2 regions of the Vibrio sp. Vb0667 genome follow, and region 2 is predicted to be linked to the other one. Evidence: riboswitches for the same ligand, from Rfam matches in the RefSeq annotation. Region 2 holds a riboswitch; the other holds the start of a gene.

Region 1 (10,391 bases), on a different contig from region 2:
CTTTTAATTCTCTGCCAAAGAAAACGCAAGATGTCATTCTAAAGGGCTCAGGTCGTACTGAGATTGAGTTTAAATACATCAACGATCGTGGCGATATTCGCGTTAAACGCCATCCATTCGAAGGTATTCTGAATACCCTAGAACGTCGCTATCGTGATACAGAATCCAACTCTGTCCGTGAAGAGCTTGCAAAATACATCTCCACTAAATCTTGTTCAAGCTGTGGCGGTACTCGTCTACGCCTCGAAGCACGTAACGTGTTTATTGCTGATACGACACTACCTGAGATTGTTGAACTCAGCATTGCTGATGCATTGGAGTTCTTCCATTCCTTGAAACTGGAAGGTCAACGAGCCCAAATCGCTGAAAAAGTGATGAAGGAAATCAACGACCGCCTGCAATTCTTAGTTAACGTCGGTTTGAACTACCTAAACTTATCACGCAGTGCTGAAACCTTATCAGGCGGTGAAGCTCAACGTATTCGTTTAGCAAGCCAAATTGGTGCAGGTCTTGTTGGTGTGATGTATGTTCTGGATGAACCGTCGATTGGCCTCCACCAGCGTGATAATGAACGACTCCTAAAAACACTGACTCATTTGCGCGATTTAGGTAATACCGTACTTGTGGTAGAACACGATGAAGATGCGATTCGCTGTGCAGATCATGTCATAGATATTGGTCCTGGTGCTGGCGTACATGGTGGTAATGTTGTTGCGGAAGGCACCATGGAAGAGATAGTCGCGAATCCGAATTCTCTGACAGGTCAGTACTTAAGTGGTGTTAAAGAAATCGCAGTACCGAAAGATCGCACGCCGCGAGATCCGAAAAAAACGGTTGAGCTATTAGGCGCAACAGGTAATAACCTTAAAAACGTTAACCTTTCAATTCCTGTTGGGTTATTCAGCTGTATTACAGGAGTATCTGGCTCAGGTAAATCAACGCTGATTAATGATACTTTCTTTAAAATTGCGCATACCCAACTTAACGGAGCGACAACGGCTCAGCCTTCACCTTATAAATCGATTAAAGGTCTAGAGCACTTCGATAAAGTCATCGATATCGATCAAAGCCCAATTGGCCGTACACCTCGCTCTAACCCTGCAACCTATACGGGGATCTTTACACCAATCCGTGAACTGTTTGCAGGCACACAGGAGTCGCGTTCTCGCGGTTACAAACCGGGCCGTTTTAGTTTTAACGTACGCGGTGGTCGTTGTGAGGCCTGTCAGGGTGACGGTGTTATCAAAGTAGAAATGCACTTCCTACCAGATGTTTATGTGCCATGTGATGTGTGTAAAGGTAAACGCTACAACCGTGAAACGCTCGAAGTACGTTACAAAGGTAAAACTATTGATGAAGTGCTAGAAATGACGGTCGAAGATGCACGCACCTTCTTCGATCCAGTTCCTGCCATCGCTCGCAAACTACAAACACTGATGGATGTGGGTTTGTCGTACATACGATTGGGTCAAGCGGCAACAACACTCTCCGGTGGTGAAGCACAGCGTGTGAAACTGGCGCGAGAGCTATCCAAACGTGATACAGGAAAAACCTTGTACATTTTGGATGAACCAACAACCGGCTTGCACTTCCATGATATCCAGCAGTTGCTCACTGTACTGCACAGACTTCGCGACCACGGAAACACTGTCGTGGTGATCGAGCATAACCTGGACGTCATTAAGACTGCGGACTGGATTATCGATCTTGGTCCTGAAGGGGGTCAAGGTGGCGGCGAGATAATCGCTCAAGGCACTCCGGAAGATGTGTCGCAAATCGAGGGTTCGCACACAGCTCACTTCCTCAAGCCTATGTTGAAGTAGAAAAAACAGGTAAAGTATCGAGACCAGCAAGTGCTGGTCTTTTTTCATTCAAAACAACGCAATAACTATGGCTACTATACATGTAAGTGGAACAAAGCTTTCTCCCGAAAAAGTACAGGTTCCCCTCAATCGCAAGTTTCTCATTGCCTTGGCAACACTATTTGTGTTGGCAATGCACTTTTTCATGCCCAACCCCGGCGGTTCGGGGCTTTCGCTTTCGTTCAATGCGACAACTTGGATTGCTTTTAGCTTTGCATTAGGCATTGGGTGTTACCAACTAGCGAATAATCGAGTGCTACGTTACTCAAAACTAACCATCGGCTTGTTCATTAGTGCTCTTATCATGACAGTGCCCATTCTGTACCCAAATGCGAATAGCAGCTTGGCAGCCAATAAGCTCATTGGCCTGTGGTGTGGTGTCCTGTTCTTTATTGTTTTACAACAATTTCATTTCAGTAATAAACATCGCCAACGCCTATTATGGTTCATTGTCCTTGCGGTTGTTATCGAAGCCATTTTTGGTCTGACACAATATCTGTATCTCAAACCAGGTAATCCGTTTGGTTACGACACGGTGGCCAATCGTCCTTATGGTATTTTCCAACAGCCCAATGTAATGGCCAGCTTTCTTGCGACAGGGTTGGTGATTGCCAGCTATTTACTTGCACGTCAGCCCTACAAATACGACCGTAAGTTAAGCGATGTTTACCTTCTCTATGCCGTGCCAGTTTTAACTTTACCACTAATTGTGGCGTTGGCTTCACGCACTGGTTGGTTAGCCTCGGTCATCGCCGTGTTGTTGGTCATTCCATACATGTACCGTTTTGCAACCAAAGGGCGCTTTATCCGCTGGGTTGTGTCACTTGTAAGTGGGCTCTTATTCTCCGTCGTTGTCATGCATCTTGCCTTTCCTGATGGAGGTGGGTTAGCCGCAGAAAAAGTAAATATGGAGTCTCCTCGAGCGTATACTTTTCCGCAAACATTAGACATGGTGATTGAAAAGCCTTTTACTGGTTATGGATATGGTAAGTTTGAATCTGAGTACATGCTGTATACGGCTCGTCAACATGCCCTAAATGAGAATTACCCAGCTGGTTTGCCAGCCATGGATCATCCGCATAACGAGCTGCTTTACTGGGGAGTAGAAGGTGGCTTGCTGCCAATACTCGGCATCTTCTTAGCGATGGCACTGGTACTGTATCGAATCTATCAAGCCAAACGCGGAACTCGTCTTGCGTTGCTGGCCTTGTTTATACCTATCGTATTGCACTCACAACTGGAATACCCTTTCTACCACTCTCTCGTGCATTGGTTGATCTTCGTTATCCTACTGTACTGGGTCGATCAGCGCGTCTCTCGTTATCGACAAGTCGGCTTTAGTAATGTAACCAAAAGCTTGCTGCGTGTTTTTAGTTTGGTACTTCCCGTTGCGTTTACGTTTTACATGGTAAGCGCATTACATACGAATTATGTATTGACGAAGTTTGAGACCACTAGACCAACTAACCCTGATATTCTGAATCAAGTCAGTAACCCTGTAGTTTGGAAAGACAGGTTTGATTGGGATGTCTATAGCACGTTTTTAAACCTTGGGCTGTACCAACAAGACGCAACCTTGATTCAGCCTTATATCGATTGGTCGCTAAAAATCATCAAAGATAAGCCTCGCCCTGCATTTTATAATAATTTGATTTTGGCCTACCAAGGCTTAGATGACTCAAGTAAAGCGGAGCAAATTAGAGCTGAAGCGCAGTTTTTGTTCCCGAAGATTGATTTCAGTGACGTCAATTACCAGCCACCTTCTCAAGCAATATCTGCCTCACCAGCCCCCACTTCAGGAGCTGAGTAATAAATACCAAAAAGCGAAGGGATGACCTTCGCTTTTCTTTATCTCATTGCTGTATGATTTTATTCAGTGAGTGACTCTTCTAACGCTTTTAAGCACAGCGCAACGTTTTCAGATCGAGCGCCGTAACCCATTAAGCCAATACGCCACGCTTTACCAGCTAATGCCCCAAGGCCTGCACCAATTTCTAGGTTATAGGTTTCTAGCAAGTGAGCACGAACTTTTGCTTCATCAACTCCTTCAGGCACGTAAATCGCATTTAATTGTGGCAACCGATGGGCTTCGTCCACAACAAATTCAAAGCCTAACTTTTGTAAGCCATTTTTGAGTTTTTCATGCATCAGTTGGTGACGAGCCCAAGCGTTTTCTAATCCTTCATTTTTCAGTATCAATAAAGCTTCATGAAGCGCATACAAGCTATTAACTGGCGCCGTATGATGGTAACTACGCTTGCCTTCTCCACTCCAATACCCCAAAACTAAACTCTGATCGAGGAACCAACTCTGTACTGGTGTTGTTCTTGCTTGAATCTTTTCAATCGCGGCAGGAGAAAACGTCACTGGTGAGAGCCCAGGTACACATGACAAACATTTTTGACTACCAGAGTAAACCGCATCCAGTTGCCATTCATCCACTTTTAACGGCACACCACCAAGTGACGTCACCGCATCAACAATAGATAATGCATTATGCTGTTTCGCCAGCTTACCCAATGCTTGAGCATCACTGACTGTACCAGTTGAGGTTTCCGCATGCACAAAAGCAAGAATTTTTGTATCTGGGTGCTGTTCGAGTGCTTGCTCGACTTTATCAATGGAAACAGGCGTCCCCCATTCATCATCGACGATAACAACTTCACCACCAGCACGGACGACATTTTCGCGCATGCGTTCACCAAATACACCGTTACGGCAAACGATCACTTTATCGCCTTTCTCGATCAAGTTTACAAAGCAGGTTTCCATCCCTGCACTACCAGGGGCTGAAACCGCAATAGTGAATTCATTGTCAGTTTGAAAGGCATACTTCAATAGCTGCTTGAGCTCATCCATCATACCGATAAACAGAGGATCAAGGTGACCTACCGTAGGACGACTTAGTGCTTGTAACACTTGAGGATAAATATCAGAAGGACCAGGTCCCATTAAAATACGGTGAGGTGGAATAAAGCTTTGGATCGACATGTCAGCTCCTTGATTATCTTTTATCCTGAGCATTCTAAAAGTTCTATTCAATAACATGGCTCAGGTGTAGGGTTCTCCACCCTAATAGATTTTTCCTCTATCAGCAATTAGCCGTAAGTATGGAGGTCAAACCAGTGTCACAAAATCGTTAATAAAAAACACCATAAAGGTTGAAATATTGATTGACATTAAGGCCTCAAAACCGTTCAATGTTTGAGCTTTATGTAGAAGAGGAGCGCTACCCAGGTAGATGATTTGTGGAACCGCAATTCCAACACCAATCATTGAGGGGGAGTAGTGCCGAGGTAAGTCAAAGTTGCAGGATTTGACTTGTCGGTTGAATTGGGCTGAATCCCATCAACTGTCATCAGCGCAGTCTGATGAAGGGCTTCTGAGGGTAAATTTTTCAAATAGCATTCTAAATGCCTCTCTTTTTGCTCTGTTCCTTTTCTCACTAAACATTGGATGTACAATTTTTTAGGAAGTCGTGGGAGAACGCAGTGAGCGCATTTAACGTAGCTAAATTCGGTGGAACCAGTGTTGCCAACTATGAGGCAATGAGTCGTTGCGCCACCATTATCGAAAACAATCCAAATACTCGCCTAGTCGTGAGCAGCGCTTGCTCTGGCGTCACCAACCTATTGGTAGAACTCGCCAACGGTGTTCAGGATCAAACGCACCGTACTGAGCTACTGCAAAATCTGGCCAACATTCATGACGCCATTTTAACTCAGCTCGAAGACAGCACGAAAACTGCTGCCGAGGTGTATGGCATATTAGATACCGTAACCAGCCTGGCCGAGGCTGCATCTATCCAAGCTAGTGCGAAGTTAACCGATCATTTAGTCGCATGTGGTGAACTCATGTCGACGCACATTCTAACTCAGTTAATGTGTGAGCGAGGCATTCAAGCAGTGCGCTTTGATATCCGCGATGTGCTGCGTACTGATGACAACTTTGGTCGCGCGGAGCCAAACATTGAAGCAATTTCGACGCTTGCGCAAGATAAACTCGTACCACTTTGCCAACAATCCGTTGTTGTTACTCAAGGCTTCATAGGATCTGACGAAGCCGGTAATACAACAACATTAGGTCGAGGGGGCAGCGATTACAGCGCCGCCTTAATTGCTGAGAGCGTTAAAGCGGCAGGGCTAGAAATCTGGACTGATGTTCCGGGTATCTACACAACAGACCCGCGAATTGCACCAAAAGCCTCACCAATTCCTGAGATCAGCTTTAGTGAAGCTTCAGAAATGGCTAACTTTGGCGCTAAAATCCTTCACCCTTCTACGCTAGTACCTGCATTGCGCCACGACATTCCGGTATTTGTAGGGTCATCGAAAGAGCCTGAAAAAGGGGGAACTTGGATTCGCCACCAAGTCGAAAGCTCACCGTTATTCCGTGCGCTAGCTTTGCGTTGTAACCAAACCATGGTAACGCTACGCAGCGCCAATATGTTCCACGCATACGGTTTCTTAGCAAAGGTCTTTGAGATCCTTGCAAAGCATAAGATCTCTGTCGATTTGATCACGACATCTGAAATCAGTGTATCGTTAACACTTGATCAAACTGATACATCTGGTGGCGCGCCGCAGCTGCCGCAAGCTGCACGAGAAGAGTTAGAAGAGTTATGTAAGGTAGAAGTTGAACATGACCTATGCCTCGTTGCTCTCATTGGTAACAACATGAGTGAGAGTAAAGGCTACGCGAAACAGGTTTTTGGCACGCTAGAAGATTTTAACCTACGCATGATTTGTTATGGCGCTAGCCCTCACAACTTATGCTTCTTGCTCCATGAATCGGTATCGAAACAAGCCATACAAAAACTCCACACGGAGTTGTTTGAGAAGTAAGTTCAACTCAATAAAACAAAGGGCTGCGTATCTGCAGCCCTTTGTTGTTTCAATAGTTGTTACATTTGGACGAGGTAAACATCAATTTAACCGTTAATGTTTGGCCCTAACCATTTTTCAGCCTCGATCCTATCCCACCCCTTACGATCGGCGTAACTCTCTAGCTGATCTTCTTGAATCTGTGCGATCGCAAAGTAACGTGAGTCAGGATGAGAGAAATACCAACCAGAGACTGACGCGCCCGGATACATTGCATAGCTGGAGGTTAGAGTCATGCCAATATTCTCTTCCACATTAAGTAGCTCCCAAAGCGGTCCTTTTTCAGTATGCTCAGGGCACGCTGGATAACCTGGTGCAGGGCGAATACCTTGGTATTTTTCACGAATGAGATCATCGTTAGATAAATCTTCATCCGCAGCATAACCCCAAATTTCTTTACGGACACGCTCATGCAAATACTCAGCAAACGCTTCGGCTAGGCGATCCGCCACCGCTTGAATCATAATTGCGTTGTAATCATCTCCCTGTGCTTTGTATTCATCAGCAAGCTCTCGTTCACCAATACCACCAGTGACAGCAAATGCCCCTATCCAATCATGCTTACCCGACTCTTTAGGTGCGATGTAGTCGGATAAACAATAGTTGAATCCTTTTGGTTTCTCGGTCTGTTGTCGCAAGTTACGTAATACTTTCACAACGTCGGTACGAGTTTCATCAGCATAAACTTCAATGTCGTCCCCCACGCTCGCAGCAGGGAATAAGCCACACATTCCACGCGCTTTTAACAGGCCTTCTCGCTCAACTCGATCAAGTATCTCGTTGGCATCTTCGAATAAACGTTTTGCTTCTTCACCAACTTCTTCATGTTGGAAAATTGTTGGATACTTACCCACAAGTGACCAAGTCATAAAGAATGGTGTCCAATCGATGTATTGACGTAATATAGCCACATCAAAATCATCGAAGATATGAATGCCAGGCTTAACAGGCACTGGAGGAGTATAAGCTTCCCAATCGATAGCAACTTTATTCGCTCGAGCAGCTTCTAATGTCACTGGTTTGGTTCTCGGTTTCTTTCGATTATGTTGATCACGTACTCGTTCGTAATCAGCTTGAAGTTTTTCAACAAATTCAGGGCGACGTTCATCTGACAGAAGAGAAGTACATACGCCCACTGCACGTGAGGCGTTGTTCACGTAAACCACTGGATGCTTGTAATTTTGCTCAATCTTAACTGCTGTATGGGCTTTTGACGTTGTTGCGCCACCGATGAGAAGAGGTAAGTTAAAGTCGAGACGCTCCATCTCTTTTGCAACATGCACCATTTCGTCTAATGAAGGCGTGATCAACCCTGATAAACCAATAATATCGACGTTTTCTTCTTGCGCTACTTTTAAGATCTTTTCGCAAGGAACCATGACACCAAGATCGATAATTTCGTAGTTATTGCACTGCAATACAACGCCAACGATATTTTTCCCGATATCATGTACATCACCTTTGACCGTCGCTAGCAAAATCTTACCGTTTGTTTGTCCCACCTGCTTTTCTGCATTGATGTAGGGCTCCAGATGCGCGACTGCTTGCTTCATCACTCGTGCAGATTTTACGACCTGAGGAAGGAACATTTTACCTTCACCAAACAAGTCTCCGACGACGTTCATCCCATCCATTAGTGGGCCTTCAATCACCTCTAATGGCTTTGAAGCGTTGACACGAGCCTCTTCGGTATCATCAACGATGAACTCAGTTATTCCTTTCACTAACGCGTGCTCTAAGCGCTTTTCAACAGGCCAAGTTCTCCACTCAAGTGCAGAGGCATCCTCCTCTTTACCTACCCCTTTGCCTGCATATTCCGCCGCGATATCTAACAATCTCTCAGTGGCGTCATCACGACGGTTAAGAACGACATCTTCCACAGCCTCACGCAATTTTTCAGGCACGTTATCGTAGATTTCTAACTGACCCGCATTCACAATCCCCATATCCATACCATTTTTAAAACAGTGGTAGAGGAACACCGCGTGAATCGCTTCACGTACATAGTTATTGCCACGGAAAGAGAATGAGACGTTAGAAACACCACCCGAGATCATCGCATGTGGTAAATCACGTTTGATATCGCCAACGGCTTCAATGAAATCCACCGCGTAGTTATTATGCTCCTCGATCCCCGTAGCAATGGCAAAAATGTTTGGGTCAAAAATGATGTCTTCTGGTGGAAAGCCCACTTCATCAACAAGAATTCGGTAAGCGTTGGTACAAATTTCTACTTTGCGCTCACGTGTATCTGCTTGCCCAATCTCATCAAACCCCATCACAATCACAGCCGCACCGTAACGGCGGATCAACTTAGCTTGTTCAACGAATTTCTCTTTGCCTTCTTTGAGAGAGATCGAGTTAACAATGCCTTTGCCTTGGATGCACTTAAGACCGGCTTCAATAACCTCCCACTTGGAAGAGTCAACCATGATTGGTACTTTTGAGATTTCAGGTTCTGACGCACAAAGGTTTAAAAAGCGAACCATACAAGCTTGTGCATCCAACATGCCTTCATCCATGTTGATATCGATAATTTGAGCGCCATTTTCAACTTGTTGACGAGCCACATCGAGCGCTTCATCGTACAGCTCTTCTTTAATCAAGCGCTTAAAACGCGCAGAACCGGTTACATTCGTACGCTCACCGACATTGATAAATAAAGAGTCTTTATCAATCGCGAGCGGCTCTAAGCCAGACAAGCGACAAGCAACGGGAAGTTCAGGTAATTGACGAGGGGCGATATTTTCAACCGCGAGTGCCATTTGGCGAATGTGCTCAGGAGTTGTACCACAACACCCACCAATCAAGTTTAAAAAGCCACTTTGAGCCCACTCTTTAACATGCTTAGCCATATCTTCTGGCGACAAATCGTATTCGCCGAATGCATTCGGAAGCCCAGCATTTGGGTGAGCGGAAACAAAAGATTCTGATATACGAGAGAGCTCTTCAACATAAGGACGCAGTTCATCCGGGCCAAGTGCACAGTTCAAACCAAACGAAATCGGTTTAACATGACGTAATGAGTTGTAAAACGCTTCTGTGGTTTGACCGGATAATGTTCTACCGGAAGCATCAGTAATAGTCCCCGAGATCATCACAGGTAACTCAATACCCATCTCTTCAAACACACTTTCAACAGCAAATGAACAAGCCTTAGCGTTAAGCGTATCGAAGATGGTCTCGATAAGAATAAGGTCTGAACCACCTTTAATAAGCGCTCGAGTCGATTCAGAGTAAGCCTCAACTAACTCGTCGAAAGAAACATTTCGATATCCGGGGTCATTTACATCAGGAGAAATAGAACAAGTTCGGTTTGTCGGCCCTAAAACCCCTGCGACATAACGTGGTTTATCGGGTGTTTTTGCGGTCCATTCGTCTGCAACTTCACGTGCAAGCTTGGCAGCTGCAAAGTTAATTTCTTCACTTAGGCTTTCCATCTCGTAGTCAGCCATCGCAATGGTTGTTGCGTTAAAAGTGTTGGTCTCAAGAATATCTGCACCCGCTTCTAAATATGCAGCGTGAATTTCCTTGATAAGTTGAGGCTGACTTAGAACCAACAGGTCGTTGTTACCTTTTAGATCACAATGCCAATCCGCAAAGCGCGTTCCTCGATAGTCTTGCTCTTCAAGTTTGTACCCTTGAA
Region 2 (10,391 bases):
TGATAAATCCAAGCGTTTTTTCGCACTCGTCACGGTTACCCACACTGATACGCACACAGTTTTCAATTGGCGAGTTACGCAAAATAATGCCCGTATCCCAAGCCGCTTTGAAAAGGTCATCGCCATCTGGGAATTTCACCAATAGGTAGTTCCCCCACCCTTCAAACACTTCCAAACCCGGAATCATTGAAAGGCCAACTTGCAAGTAAGCACGGTTTGCATTCAAATCGAGAACTTGAAACTTCGCTCGTGCTAAACCAGCTTCCGAAAGCGCCTGAGTCGCAATTTCTGCCACTGGAACTGGGACTGGGTAAGGTGCGATAACTTTAAGAAGTACATTAATAAGCTCTTCGTTCGCAAGCGTAAATCCACAACGCAGACCTGCAAGCGCAAAAGCTTTCGACAGAGTACGCAGAATCGCAAGATTCGGGTATTGCGCCAGTAGGTCTAACGTTGACGCTTCTGGACAAAAATCGATGTACGCTTCATCCATCACCACGATTGCACGGTCTTTTGTCATCTCAAGCAGAGACACAATGTCCTCACGCTTAACCAAGTTACCCGTTGGGTTGTTTGGCGAACATACAAAAACCAGTTTCACGTTATCCAGATTAGCTTCGATGCCTGCAAGGTCTAGTTGCCAATCTGACGTTAGCGGCACGGTTTTGCGCTCTACACCGATGGTTTCTGCACTGATGGCGTACATACCGTAAGTTGGTGGGCAGTAAAGAATCGCATCTTCACCCGGCTCACAGAATGCACGAATTAATAACTCAATACCTTCGTCTGCGCCGCGAGAAGTCAGTGTTTGTTCTGGTTTCACACCAGCATACGCTGCGTAAGCGGAAATCAGTTCTTTCGGTTGGCATTCGCTGTAACGATTAAGACGAGCAAAGTCTGTTTTGTATTCATTGTTAAATGGTGATTCGTTGGCATTTAGCCATACGTCACCCGTACCACCGATTCGGCGAGCCGACATATAAGGGGTAAGCTGTTGGACTTGTTTACGCGCTAGCTTTTCCATCTCATTACTCTCTTATTCTTACTTACTTGCTAATTTTTCTACGCGGATAGTAACAGCACGTTTGTGAGCGTCCAGACCTTCCGCTTCAGCCATCGTGACTACCGTTGGTGCAAGGTTCTTTAAACCATCAGCAGAAAGCTCCTGAACCGTCATTCGTTTAGAGAAATCCGCCAAACCTAAGCTTGAATAAGTACGTGTGTAACCGTAAGTAGGAAGGACGTGGTTAGTCCCCGATGCGTAATCTCCCGCAGATTCAGGCGACCAATCCCCAAGGAAGATAGAGCCTGCATTATCAAGTAGAGGTAGAAGCTCACGAGGGTTCTTAGTCTGAACAATCAAGTGCTCAGGACCGTAGTAATTGGAAATAGAAACTGACTGCGTCATCGACTCGGAAATAATGATCAAGCTTGATGCCAGAGCCTTTTCTGCGATGTCTGCACGAGATAGCTCCTTAAGCTGACGTTGAACCGCATCCGTCACTTGATCAGCAATCACAGGAGAAGGAGTCACCAATACCACTTGAGAATCAGGACCGTGTTCTGCTTGGCTCAAAAGATCCGCAGCGATAAAGTCTGGATCTGCGGTTTCATCGGCAATCACAAGAACTTCTGATGGCCCTGCTGGCATATCAATCGCAGCACCGCGGAAATCATTGCTAACCTGTCGTTTTGCTTCGGTCACGTAAGCGTTGCCCGGACCAAAGATCTTATCTACTTTCGATACAGTCTCGGTGCCATAAGCCATTGCAGCAACTGCTTGGCCACCACCGACGTTATACACCTCATCAATGCCACACAGTTTCGCGACATAAAGGATCTCATCAGCGATTGGGGGTGGAGAACAAAGAACGACTTTACGACAACCTGCAATTTTTGCAGGAACGCCGAGCATCAAAACAGTCGATGGCAAAGGCGCACTGCCACCAGGAATGTACAAACCCACTTTTTGAATTGGGCGTGTTACTTGTTCACAAAGGACACCTGGCTGGGTTTCCACCTTGATCGGTTGCGGCTTTTGCGCTTTGTGGAACTTAGAAATATTGGCGTAAGCTTGCTCTAGTGCGCTCTTCATTGACTCTGACAAACGCTCTGACGCTGCCTTAATTTCCTGAGAAGAAACACGAATGGATTCAGGCTTAACACGGTCAAACTTTTCTGTCAGCTCAATAAGAGCAGAGTCACCTTCTTCTCGAACTTTAGCAATAACTTCGGCCACAGCAGTGGTGATATTGGCACCTTCTGCAATAGCAGGGCGCTCCAAAATAGAGTCTTGCTGATTCTCACTTAATGATTGCCAAACGACTGTTCTCATGATGCTTACTCCATCATTTTTTCAATTGGTAGAACGAGAATTGAACTTGCGCCCAACTCTTTCAGCTGTTCCATTGTTTCCCAGAATAGGTTTTCAGAACTCACTAAGTGAACAGCCATTTTCTGCTTATCTGCAGAAAGAGGAAGAACAGTTGGGTCTTCAGCACCTGGCAGTAGTGCTTTAATTTGATCTAACTTCTCTGCTGGGGCGTGAAGCATAATGTACTTAGATTCTTTCGCTTGCTGCACGCCTTGCATGCGAGTTAACAGCTTTTCGATTAGCGCCACTTTGTCTGCGTCGAACTCACCTGTGCGTTGAATCAATGTCGCTTTTGATTTGAAGATAATTTCAGCTTCTTTAAGGCCGTTCGCTTCCAGTGTTGCACCTGTAGAAACCAAATCAGCGATAGCATCAGCGAGACCCGCGCGAGGGGCAACTTCTACAGAGCCTGTCAGCATACATGTAGAGAATGGAACGCCGGCTTCATCCATGTACGCTTTTAGAAGTTGAGGATACGTTGTAGCAATACGCTTGCCAGCTAAGTCTTGTGGACCGTTGTACTCTTCGTCCTTGTCGATTGCGATAGATAAACGACAGCCACCAAAATCAAGTCGACGAAGCTGAACAAACTCGCAGGGTTCACCTAATGCTTTGCGGTCAAGGCGAACTTCTTCTAGTTCATTTTCGCCAATAAAGCCAAGGTCAACCACGCCATCCATAATTAAACCTGGGATGTCGTCGTCACGAACCAAGAGTAAATCAATTGGCATATTTTCAGAATGGACAACTAAACGCTCGCCCATTACGTTGAACTTTACGCCGCACTGTTTTAGTAGAGCTTGACTCTCTTTGCTAAGACGACCTTTTTTCTGAATTGCGATTCTTAAACGTTGTGTTTGCATTGCTTTGTCCCTATGCAAGATTTTGATATCTAAGTATTTTTCAAACTAATAAAACTAAAAAACCCTCGGGAGATTGAAGTCTCCCGAGGGTTTAAAATCTGCTTTTACTTTGATTTTACCTCCGGGAGTTTCCTGCCTCCCGGGTATGCGTACATCGCCCGAAAGACTAGATTGGGTGATGATGGTGATGAATGTTCATTACAAAATTACGCATACTTATTTCAAGGCTCTTCTCATTTGCTTTGTTACCAACAACACTAACCAAGCTGATTACTTTTTTCAACCCTTAATTTTAAAAAAATTCGAATTGTATAATACAAATAAAAAAGGAGGCCGAAGCCTCCTATAAATTTACTTTTTAAATCAGTGAATTACGCACTCTGGCAAGACGCTATTTTAGACTTTGAAAGCCATGACAAAATAGCGCAAACGATAATGAATGTTATCGACGCTGCAATGAACGAGAACGCTATTGAAGCAGTCATACCAAGGGCAATAAAGCCGACGCATGAAACAAGCGCGACTGATAATGCATAAGGTAGCTGTGTTGATACGTGATCAATGTGGTTACAACGTGCACCCGTCGATGACAAGATAGTCGTATCTGAGATTGGTGAACAATGGTCACCGAATACCGCACCAGCTAAAACCGCACTCAGCATCGGTAGCATTAGCGCTACGTCTGTTGCGCCAGCCATGTCTCCAGCGATTGGAAGCATGATGCCGAACGTACCCCATGAAGTACCTGTTGAGAACGCCATCAGGCCAGACAACAAGAATAGGATAACTGGGAGCCAATGAGGGTTGATATTGCCCTGCGCCATTGTCGAAAGGTAAGTACCAGTCTTCATATCACCGATAACAGAACCAATGGTCCAGGCAAATACTAAGATTAGAATCGCACCAAACATAGACTTAGCACCAATCCAAAGTGTACGTGCGATCTCAGCCATTGGTAGACCTTGCTTCACAACAGTAAACAGTGCAACTGCTAAGCCAAGCAAGCTACCGTAGATTAGTGATGTACCTACATCTGTATTTTCAAAAGCACCAAGAAGCGCAAACTCCTTACCATCAGCAGCCAATGCTTGGCCACCCGTGTAAAGCATTGAAGCGATAGTCGCGATAATCAGCGTCACGATAGGAAGTATCAAATCTGACACTTTACCCTTTTCACTTTCACGGATATCTAGCTCTTCGTTTAGGTCATGCGCTTCTTGCGAGTCATTTTCTTTGTCTTTATCAAAGCCACGACCTTGCGATGCAGAGATCTCATGCTCACGCATTTTACCAATATCAAGACCAAACCACGCAACAGCGAACACCATTAGCAGCGCAAAAACGGCGTAGAAGTTCATTGGGATAAGACGAACATATGCGCCAAGAGCCGAATACTCTGTGATCCCATGTGAGACTAAGATCCCGCCAATAATAGTAATAATGTAAGCACCCCAGCTAGAAGCAGGCATAATTACACACATTGGAGCAGCGGTTGAGTCTAGAATGTACGCAAGCTTAGCGCGAGACACATAAAAGCGATCGGTTACTGGGCGAGAGATCGCACCAACAGCAAGGCTATTAAAGTAATCATCGACAAAAATGAATACGCCTAAAAAGGCGGCAAGAAGTTTGGAGCCGCGTTTACTCTTCACTCGAGATTGTGCCCATTCAGCAAAAGCACGAGTACCGCCAGATAGCGTTAATAAAGCTGTTGTCATACCTAATAAGATTAGGAAACCAACAATGCTCATGTTCCAAGTGTTAATTCCGCCATCTTCAATAAAGACAGAAGAAACTTGAGAACTGACGTAACCTGCGGTGTCGCTGATAGACCAGCTATTAAGTAGCACCGCACCTAGCACGATACCTACACCCAAGGAAACTAATACACGTCGAGTCAAAATCGCCAAAGTCAAAGCGACAATAGGTGGCAATAATGAAACAGGAGAACTAGAAAAATCTATTAAATTCATGATCTTCAAAAACCAAAGTTTGGCTAGAGATCTACTGCAGACAAGTCACGTAGCATACGATACGTGCTCATGTTGAACTTAGCGACAGGGAAGCGAACACTCCACCCAACCCTACAGTAGCGCTCCATAGTTTAATGTGAATATATACTATGGCAGTGTTGTTCCTTTCAGATACAACCCCAGCAAGTAACTTTGATGAGTTACTTACTTCGGCAATCTTCGCCTTCCACTATTATTCATTGGCATCACCCCAATAATAGCTACTCTTCGAGACCGCGCCTCTACGGCAACAACAAACAATTAACCACTAACTGTACAAATTAACAACAAATTGTCTGCAATATTGCATCAGGTGGCAGCCATTGTACTTATGATGAGAGTCAATGCAACACATCAAACTAAATTAAACAAATAAATAATGACTGAGATAATTTATAAACCTTGCCTACTTCCATAAGTTTTGTGCAACTGAAATCACATCAATCATGTTATTTATGAAACATTATTACTACCTTAGAAATATCATGGTTTATCTTATATCAATAAATTAAGGATATATGACACAGCATTAAAGATGGATGCTTCATATTTTTAAGTAATAACTCAAATTTTTTTATAAAAAACCAAGCTGTCACTCTCTCTATACAATAATGATTGTTGATTTTAGTTCTCATCTAATAATGATTTATTTCGAGTGTAATAATATTAATTGCTTTAAAAAATAGTCAAATTTAAACAAAATCTTGATTTAGCATTTGCACATAAGGAAAAGATAAAGTTAAATATAAGGACTCTTTGTTTATTTATAGATTGGCATTATTTAATCGTAACGATAAAAAGTGCCCAACACATTAACCTTTTAATAGGAATCGTTATGTCAGAGCTGACTAAAACCCTTCTAAATATCCGTAGCCTTCGTGCATTTTCTCGTGAGCTGACTCTAGAACAATTGGAAGAAGCTCTAGATAAACTCACTACTGTCGTAGATGAGCGTCGTGAAGCAGAAGAAGCAGAACGCGCAGCACAAGCAGAGCAAGAAGCTAAGCTTGCAGAGATTGCTGAGAAAATCGCTCAAGACGGTATTGACGTAGAAGCACTTATTACTGCGCTATCTGGCGAAACTAAGACGAAAGGCAAAGCGAAGCGCGCACCTCGCCCTGCTAAATACAAATACACAGATTCAAACGGTAATGAGAAAACTTGGACTGGCCAAGGTCGTACACCTTCGGCGATTCAAGAGCAACTTGATGCAGGTAAATCTCTGGATGAGTTCCTAATCTAGATCCGTGCTATTTTTAAAAGGCTCCCATAGGGAGCCTTTTTTATTTAAACCATTACAAATAAAAAAGGCACGTTTCTTAATGTGCCTTTTACTTTAGTTACAGAATAGTTAATTAAATCGCTTCGTATTAACGTTCCCAGTATGCTTCTTCTAGGCTATCTTCTCGCTCAGGAAGTCCGCGCGACAATCGTGGTGAATGTTGCACGAGAACTTCGTAGCTCGCACGGTTTGCGTATTTGCAGACTTGAGAAAAAGAAGAGTAAGTTAAATACTCGTTACTGTGCTTGCTTGAATTAGGCACATTTTCTTTATGGTATTTATTTGCTGCCATATCATGAAGAACAGCAGATAACGCAGCATCACCTGCGCCATTTGTATTCTTAATTTTTTCTGGGCCACCCATATATGGCGAGATATGCGAGTACACTTTTATTGGCGTCTCGCATGAGTCTTTTTTCGCCGGACGACTGAATTCATAACGATTAAATTCAGCAATTGACCCTGGAAGTAATGGCAAAGAAGTTTCGCGCTTCGCGCTATCCTCCGTATACCCAGCCATAAATAGACCTACAGGACCCGCCGTGCACAATACTAGATCAGCCCACTCCAATGTTTTATCAGACGCAGCAAGTGGATCAGATTCCCCCGTCAGTGCTTCTGCTTCATCTTCATTCATCGCAACGACTGAAACGTTATCTCGAATGAATTCTTGCCAATATTTAGGGTCATCTTGAATAACAAACTTTGTGCCTAAAGTCAGAACAACAGGCACATCATTCTTTTTCGCGTACTCAATTGCTTTCATTGTTGCTTCCGGCATTGGGTCGCCGTCTTTGCAACGTACTAGATATGACGTCAGTACAAGTGCTGATGCATTTTTAAAGATTTTCTCTGGAATGCTATCAGGATGGAGTTGGTTCATTTGCCCTTCGCTGATAGCAAAAGTACGTTCACCGTCTTCTGTGATAAGAGCAAAACAACGGCCAATTGCACCATCTACACCTTGTAGGTAGTTCAAGTCCATGCGGCTTGATGTATTACAAAGATAACGGTAACCGTAGCTGCCAATCTTAATATCCTGGCTCATCACTCCAAGTAGTGTGGAGCGGTCATCCGCTAGCACGGAGTAGTTATGTAGCGTGTTACCAATTGTACCGCCCGCATACTCATTGGTAATCAAGTTCTCTTCTTTCAGTTGCTGGTATAACTCTTCTGCTCTTTCGTCATCGATAACCAGAGAGTGACCTTTACTCAGACCGTACTTTTCAATCACATCCGTTGTAACTTTTGCTTCAATATCAACCAAGGTTTGGTCAATACCAATGATGTGAGTGCGCGTCATCTTCTTGCTTTCTTGTGCTTGGCTCACCAGCGGGTCACGAGCATGAACAGGAAAATAGTGCTTCGATTTGCGTTGTCCAGGAAATTTCATATTGTCAGTCTGAGTAAGGGGATAAAAAGGAGAGCGGATTCTATACCGCTAATAATAAAGCAGCAATAAAAGCGATTATAGCAAACGTTTGCTGACAGCTTTTTTCTTTTAGGTGGCTTATTCACCTTCCATAAAGCTGAGATCTGGTAGTTGCTCAAGGTGCTCGCTATAACGCTTTAGGTTGAACTCACCTTCATTCTTCATTACATCAAAAATCTCAATTGACATCGCACATGCCATCATCGCAACCGCATCTTCACGTGGTGTGCCAGTCATCATTAAACGCATAAGGGTTTCTTTTACTTTAAGCGGGTTGCCATCTTCGAGCTGATTTTCCACAATTTCAATCAACTCACTTTCTTGCATAAATTGGTTTTCTTCTGTCATTTGGTGTTTCCTCTTGGATTTTGGCCAACTATGCCATATATACCTCTTCTATACTTGCGAAATTACTCGTTCGAATCTTTGTTGAAGAAAAATCCAGCGAAACGAATTGTGATTTCGATCTCGGATCTGTCACCGGTCTGTGGATTCTGATAGAATCTGCATCCCGTTTATTTAAGTGGTGTTTAGTAATGTCTGATAACAGCCAAAAGAAAGTCATCGTCGGTATGTCCGGCGGCGTTGATTCATCTGTTTCCGCGTATCTTCTAAAGCAGCAAGGCTACCAAGTAGAGGGCCTTTTCATGAAGAACTGGGAAGAAGATGACAACGAAGAATATTGTACAGCGGCAGAAGATCTTGCTGACGCTCAGGCAGTATGTGACAAGCTAGGCATCCACCTACACACTATCAACTTTGCTGCCGAATACTGGGATAACGTATTTGAGTACTTCCTTGCTGAATACAAAGCTGGCCGTACTCCGAACCCTGACATTCTTTGTAACAAAGAAATCAAGTTCAAAGCATTCCTAGAATTCGCTGATGAAGTACTTGATGCTGATTACATTGCAATGGGCCACTATGTGCGTCGCTCTTTCCCAGAAAATGGTGAAAAACCACAGATGCTACGTGGTCTAGATGGCAACAAAGATCAAAGCTACTTCCTGTACACATTAAGCAACGAGCAAATCGCACGTAGCCTATTCCCTGTTGGTGATCTAGAGAAGCCAGAAGTGCGCCGCATTGCGGAAGAACAAGATCTAATTACCGCTAAGAAGAAAGACTCAACTGGTATTTGTTTCATCGGTGAACGCAAGTTTACAGAATTCCTCGGTCGCTACCTTCCAGCTCAGCCTGGTAATATCGAGACTCCAGAAGGCGAAGTGATTGGTCAACACCAAGGCCTGATGTACCACACACTTGGTCAGCGTAAAGGTCTACACATCGGTGGCCGTAAAGGCGGCGGTGGTAACGAGGACCCATGGTTCGTTGGTGAGAAAGATCTAGAACGTAACGTTTTGATTGCTGTTCAAGGTAAAGACCATCCAATGTTGAAATCAGAAGGTCTACTTGCATCACAACTTCATTGGGTAGATCGTGAGCCAATTCGCGATGTTATGAAGTGCACAGTGAAAACTCGTTACCGTCAGGAAGATATTCCTTGTACAATCATCCCTATCGATGATGAAAACATTAAAGTTATCTTTGACGAGCCACAAATTGCTGTAACTCCAGGTCAATCAGCAGTGTTCTACAAAGGTGACGTGTGCCTAGGTGGCGGCATCATCGAGCAACGCATTAAATATTCTCAAGCTTAGGAGTCGTTACGTGGCGAATACACTTTATGACCGTACTATCGCTTTCGCTGGGATTTGCCAAGCTGTTGCTTTAGTTCAACAGGTAGCGAGAAACGGACATTGTGATCAAGATGCTTTTGAAACATCAATCAACGCTATTTTGAGCACGAACCCTGCTAACACAGTTGGCGTATTCGGTCGCGAAGCCGATCTAAAGCTCGGCCTAGAATGCTTGGTTAAAGGGATTGATAGCACACCATCAGGCAGTGAAATTACTCGTTACATTATTAGTTTAATGGCGTTAGAACGTAAGTTAAGCTCTCGTAACGATGCTATGTCTCAGCTTGGTGATCGTATTCAAATGGCCAAGCGTCAGTCAGAGCACTTTGAGCTACTAGACGATCAAATGATCAGCAATTTAGCGAGCATCTATCTGGATGTCGTTAGCCCTATTGGCCCACGCATTCAAGTAACGGGCACGCCATCTGTACTGCAGCAGACGGCAAGCCAACACAAAGTTCGTGCGCTGTTGTTATCTGGCATTCGTAGTGCAGTTCTTTGGCGTCAAGTTGGTGGTAAGCGTCGCCACCTAATCTTCGGGCGCAAGAAGATGGTAGAGCAAGCACAAATCCTTCTTGCTCGTCTGTAGTAAAATATCAAATAAGCAGCTCGCGTTTATCGCGAGCTCATTTTTTTCGACTAAAACAAATCTCGCGCAAACGTTTGCGCAATATTCGTGACAATTGCCACAGTTATTGGTATAAAGCTCACGAAATTTAGAAACCCAA

What was found. A riboswitch is a leader RNA that binds a small molecule or an ion and turns the genes downstream of it on or off. The one in region 2 is predicted to bind lysine.
Region 1: another riboswitch for lysine. It lies ahead of lysC (lysine-sensitive aspartokinase 3); the one in region 2 lies ahead of tet(35) (tetracycline efflux Na+/H+ antiporter family transporter Tet(35)).

The regions. Positions count from the first base shown of each region.
Region 1 is NZ_JAWPOL010000043.1:2,399-12,789, reverse strand. It holds gene uvrA (excinuclease ABC subunit UvrA) at 1-1,823, shown strand, start outside; gene R8269_RS21890 (PglL family O-oligosaccharyltransferase) at 1,891-3,672, shown strand; gene R8269_RS21885 (pyridoxal-phosphate-dependent aminotransferase family protein) at 3,732-4,853, opposite strand; lysine riboswitch at 5,074-5,252, shown strand; gene lysC (lysine-sensitive aspartokinase 3) at 5,354-6,706, shown strand; gene metH (methionine synthase) at 6,793-10,391, opposite strand, start outside.
Region 2 is NZ_JAWPOL010000020.1:62,381-72,771, forward strand. It holds gene hisC (histidinol-phosphate transaminase) at 1-1,024, opposite strand, end outside; gene hisD (histidinol dehydrogenase) at 1,043-2,335, opposite strand; gene hisG (ATP phosphoribosyltransferase) at 2,341-3,237, opposite strand; His leader region at 3,291-3,428, opposite strand; gene tet(35) (tetracycline efflux Na+/H+ antiporter family transporter Tet(35)) at 3,609-5,210, opposite strand; lysine riboswitch at 5,320-5,502, opposite strand; gene R8269_RS16865 (H-NS family nucleoid-associated regulatory protein) at 6,085-6,492, shown strand; gene R8269_RS16870 (inosine/guanosine kinase) at 6,620-7,924, opposite strand; gene R8269_RS16875 (hypothetical protein) at 8,042-8,311, opposite strand; gene mnmA (tRNA 2-thiouridine(34) synthase MnmA) at 8,500-9,624, shown strand; gene hflD (high frequency lysogenization protein HflD) at 9,635-10,252, shown strand.